One region of the Mesorhizobium sp. WSM4906 genome, then DNA from elsewhere that is predicted to be linked to it. Evidence: riboswitches for the same ligand, from Rfam matches in the RefSeq annotation. Region 1 holds a riboswitch; the other holds the start of a gene.
The links. Region 1 has a riboswitch for cobalamin ahead of QAZ22_RS17185 (CbtB domain-containing protein). Riboswitches for the same ligand answer to the same signal wherever they lie in the genome.
Positions count from the first base shown of each region.

Region 2: linked by a shared signal. The riboswitch ahead of QAZ22_RS23535 (ABC transporter ATP-binding protein) and the one ahead of QAZ22_RS17185 (CbtB domain-containing protein) in region 1 are both predicted to bind cobalamin.

Region 1 covers NZ_CP121355.1:3,615,664-3,617,856, forward strand. The annotation lists gene QAZ22_RS17175 (aromatic ring-hydroxylating dioxygenase subunit alpha) at 1-82, opposite strand, end outside; gene QAZ22_RS17180 (gamma-glutamylcyclotransferase) at 216-902, shown strand; cobalamin riboswitch at 1,031-1,229, shown strand; gene QAZ22_RS17185 (CbtB domain-containing protein) at 1,266-1,445, shown strand; gene QAZ22_RS17190 (CbtA family protein) at 1,461-2,193, shown strand, end outside.
Region 2 covers NZ_CP121355.1:4,898,766-4,900,958, forward strand. The annotation lists gene QAZ22_RS23530 (ABC transporter substrate-binding protein) at 1-631, opposite strand, end outside; gene QAZ22_RS23535 (ABC transporter ATP-binding protein) at 658-1,446, opposite strand; cobalamin riboswitch at 1,627-1,832, opposite strand; gene QAZ22_RS23540 (AraC family transcriptional regulator) at 2,040-2,193, shown strand, end outside.

The DNA of each region.
Region 1 (2,193 bases):
CCCGATACGCCGTGGCGGGCAATGTCGGCTCGAGGCTGGTAAGACCATAGTAGCGATCGCGTCCGCTCGGATTCGGCTGCATCGGCTTCTCCTTCGCTGCCGACAGCCGACACCCGGGCCGGGCCGTTGTCAATTGCCGGGCATTGTGGCGTCCCGGCACCGCCCTTAAAGTCGTTTCCGACGCTGGCGCTTGCCGGCTGGTCGGGATCGCAAATATGCCTACAAGAACGATGTCGCTCACCGAGGAGCTGGTCGCTCGCTGTTTTCGAGTCGTCGAAGACAGCGGCCCCGATCCGCATGCCGCGCACCTTGATAACGCCGACTATGAGACGATGCTGGACGCCCTGGAGGCTGAACTCCCCGCTGACGAGCCACTCTGGCTGTTCGGCTATGGCTCGCTGATCTGGAAGCCCGAGATCGATCATGTCGAGGAGCGGGTTGCCGTGGCGCGCGGCTGGCACCGTTCCTTCTGCATGAACATGACGCGCTGGCGCGGTACCAAGGAGCAGCCGGGTCTGATGATGGCCCTGGATCGCGGCGGGCAGTGCAAAGGTGTCGCTTTCCGACTGAACGGCAACGACCGCCGGCAGGCATTGGACAAGCTTTTCCGGCGCGAGATGACGCTGAAGCCGACAAGCTATCATCCTCGGCTCCTCAACCTGACGGGCAACGCCGGACGCTTCCAGGCGCTGGCCTTTGTCATCAACCGCAAAGGCACGACCTATGCCGGTCCGATCGAGGAGAAGGTGGTGGTCGAGCGGCTGGCGACATCCTGCGGCCATTGGGGCTCGGGCGCGGACTATCTCTACAATACGGTGAAGAACCTCGAGCAGCGCGGCATTCACGACCGCCATTTGTGGCGATTGCAGCAGCTGGTTGCCGAGCGGATCGCCGCTTCTTAGAGCATGTCTCACGAAACAGGGAACCGGTTTCGGGACAAAGACATGCGTGGGATCAGAAACCCAAACCCGTGCCGCAATCACGCTGCGGCGTGACGGATTTTGGTTTGCCGGGCGCGACGATTCTGCCTATAGTCGATCGCGTCGTCGGTTCCGTTTTTGGAGCCAAGAGGGAATGCGGTGAGGGTGGAGTTTCCGCCCAAAGCCGTGGCTGCCCCCGCAACTGTGTGCGGTAGTCCTCTCCATAAACCACTGAGGATTTTCCTCGGGAAGGTGGGGAAGGGCGCGGATCCGCGAGCCAGGAGACCTGCCGGCGACGGGAAAGTTGACTTCGATGCCCTCGGGTGGAGGGCGAAAGGACAAGACATGAATACCGCTTCCGTCTCCCTCGGCGCCTCCGTCTCCTCGCAGTCGCGCATCATGCAGCTGGCCTTGGCCGCGCTGCTCGGCATTTTCGTCGTCGGTTTCGTCGGCTTCTCGCATATCGATGCGGTCCACAACGCCGCCCACGACTATCGCCATTCGATGGCTTTTCCCTGCCACTGAGCAAGGCCTGACATCATGAATCTGTTTCGCAACGTCGTGTTCATCGCGGCGATCGCGGGGCTAGTGGCGGGCATAGCGCTCGCCTGCATGCAGGCCTATGCGACCGTGCCGCTGATCCTGAAGGCGGAAGTCTATGAAAAGGCCGGCAGCGGTCATCACCACGATCACGCCGCCGCCAGCACAAGCAACAACGCAATGAGTTCGGCCGCTCCGGCGGACAACGCGATGAGCAGCGTGACTCCGGTGCCGGCGGAAGCGGCTGCTCCGGCCGAGGACGAGGGCTGGGCGCCGGCCGACGGCTTCGAGCGCTTCGCCTTCAACGTGGTCGCCAACATCGTCACCGGCATCGGCTTCGCGCTGATCCTGGTCGCGATCTCCGAATTCGCCGGCGGCATCGGCAACTGGCGCCAGGGCGTGTTCTGGGGCCTTGCCGGTTTCGCGGTTTTCACCCTGGCGCCTGGCCTCGGCCTGCCGCCCGAACTGCCGGCGATGCCCGCGGCCGACCTTTTGCCGCGCCAGATCTGGTGGATTTCGACAGTGGCCGCGACGGCCGCCGGGCTCGGTTTGATCGCTTTCCGAAAGTCGTTGCCGCTTGCGATCCTCGGTGTTGCGCTGATCGTGGCGCCGCACATTGTCGGTGCGCCGCAGCCGGAAAGTTTCGAAACGGCAATTCCGGAAGGTCTACATCACCAGTTCGTCGTTGCGGTGACGCTCACCGATCTGGTTTTCTGGCTGGTGCTGGGCGCAG
Region 2 (2,193 bases), 1.3 Mb from region 1:
ACTTGCCGGCGGTGAAGGGCTTGTCCTCGCCGGAGTCGTAGAGGAACACGCGCGTGCCCTTGCGGTCGCCCACCTTGGCGTTGATGTCGGCGAGCTCGGTTTTCCAGCCGGCGACCAGCTTCTCCGCCTCGGCCGCCTTGCCGAAGATCTTGCCGAGCTTCTCGACATCGCCAAAGAGCAGGTCCATCGAGGCGGCGGGCCGGTTCTTGTCGAGATGGACGCAGCTCTCGGTCAGCACCAGCGTCTTGATGCCGTGCGGGGCGAGCGTGTCGGGCGTGACCTCGCCGCCCGGCTTCATGCCGTAATACCAGCCGGCGAAGAAGAAATCGGGCTCGACGGCGACGAGGTTTTCGAGCGTCGGATATTTCGGCGCGAGCTCCGGAATAGACCCTTGCTCAGCCTTGAATTCGGGGCCGACCTTGTACCAGCCGGTGATGCCGGTGAGCCCGACGATAGACGGCTGCAGCTTCAGCGCGAAAGCCATCTCGGCCATGTTGAGGTCCTGGATGACGGCGCGCTTCGGCGGGGCGTCGAAGGTGAGCGGCTTGCCGCAACTGTCGACGGTAACCGGGAAGGCAACAGCCGCCGAGGCGAAAAGCGACAAGGCAAAGGACGGCACGAGGCGTTTCATCGGAAGATGCTCCTTGTTTGGACGGTTCAGGATGACGAGGCGGCGCGACCGGCAAGGTCGAAGACGGTGAGCTCGCGGTCTTCGGTCGGGTGCTGCAGATGCAGCACGTCGATGCCGAAGACCTCGCGGATGAGCGGCTGCGCCAGCGCCTGGCGCGGCGGCGCCAGCGCGTGCAGCCGGGCGTTGCTCATCACCGCGACACGGGTGGCGAAGGGCGCCACCAGAGCGAGATCATGCAGCACGGCGACGACGGTCATGTCGAAGCCGGCCACCAGGCCGAGCAGCTCGCCGCGGGCGCGCGGATCGAGGTGGTTGGTCGGCTCGTCGAGGAACAGGATTTTCGGCTCCTGCGCGATAGCGCGGGCGAGCTGCGCGCGCTGGCGTTCGCCGCCGGACAGCGAGCCGATGGTGCGCGCGAGCAGCGGCAAGAGCCCGGTCCGCCGCAGCGCTTCGACGACGATGTCGCGGTCGTGGTGCCGGCGCCTCAGGCCGGCGTGCGGGACGCGGCCAAGCTCGACATAGTCGATGACGGCAAGTCGCGGATCCGGCTGGTCTGTCTGGCCGACGACGGCGATGTTGAGGGCGCGCTCGGCCGTGGTGATCCTGTCCAGCCGACGTCCGGCCAAGCGGACCTCGCCGTGGCTCGGCGACAGAGCGCCGCACAGCATGCGCAGCAGCGTCGTCTTGCCGGCGCCGTTGGGGCCGACGATGGCCAGCCGCTCGCCGGCCGCCAGCGACAGGCTGACATTGTCGACCAGCGCGCGGCCGTTGGCCGTCGCGCCGAGGCCACGGGCTTCGAGGACCGGCGGCATCACGAGCCAAGCCCCGCCAGGTCGCCCGGATGGTATCTCCAGGCCGCATATCCGATGGCTTGATGGATACGATCGATGGAGCCGTCCAGCATTCCGTCACTCTCCAAAAATGGCGACGGAAGGATGCTGGGACGAGCCGGCCGACAAGGCCGGTGCCCGCGTCTCCTCCCGGCACACCCCGTCCGGTCAACTCGTGTCGATGGCAGGTCTCCTGGCTCGCGGGTCGTTGCGCCATCCGCCTTCCCAGCCTTGCCGGCCAGTGGCGTTCGGATGGAGCTCGCCGCTCACAGTTGCGGGGGCAGCCACGGCCTCGACCCGAAGCAGGTCTCACCGTGTTCCCTTTTCACCCCTTGCCTTGCGGCTCAGGGACCATGACGCCGCCATCGTAGGTTGTCCGCGTGCGAGTCGCAACGGGCTGCCGCGCATCCCCTCACTACAGCTGCCATTTTGTTCTCCCTTCGTTATGTAATAACGTTACGCACTAGAGAATGCCGCCTTCGTTTGTCAACATCGTTTCGACTTCGCTCACCGCGCAATTTCGATCAAACTGGCTGTCGGCGCGGTGGCTAGTGTCGCCCCGCCAAATGCGAGGAGCCATGAACCCGACCGAGAAAGCGCTGTGGTTTGTCGAAAGCCGTCTGCCCGATGCGATTTCGCTCGACGATGTCGCGGCAAGCAGCGGCGTGTCGCGCTTCCATGTGACGCGCGCCTTCGGCGCCGCGACCGGACGGTCGGTGATGGGCTACGTGC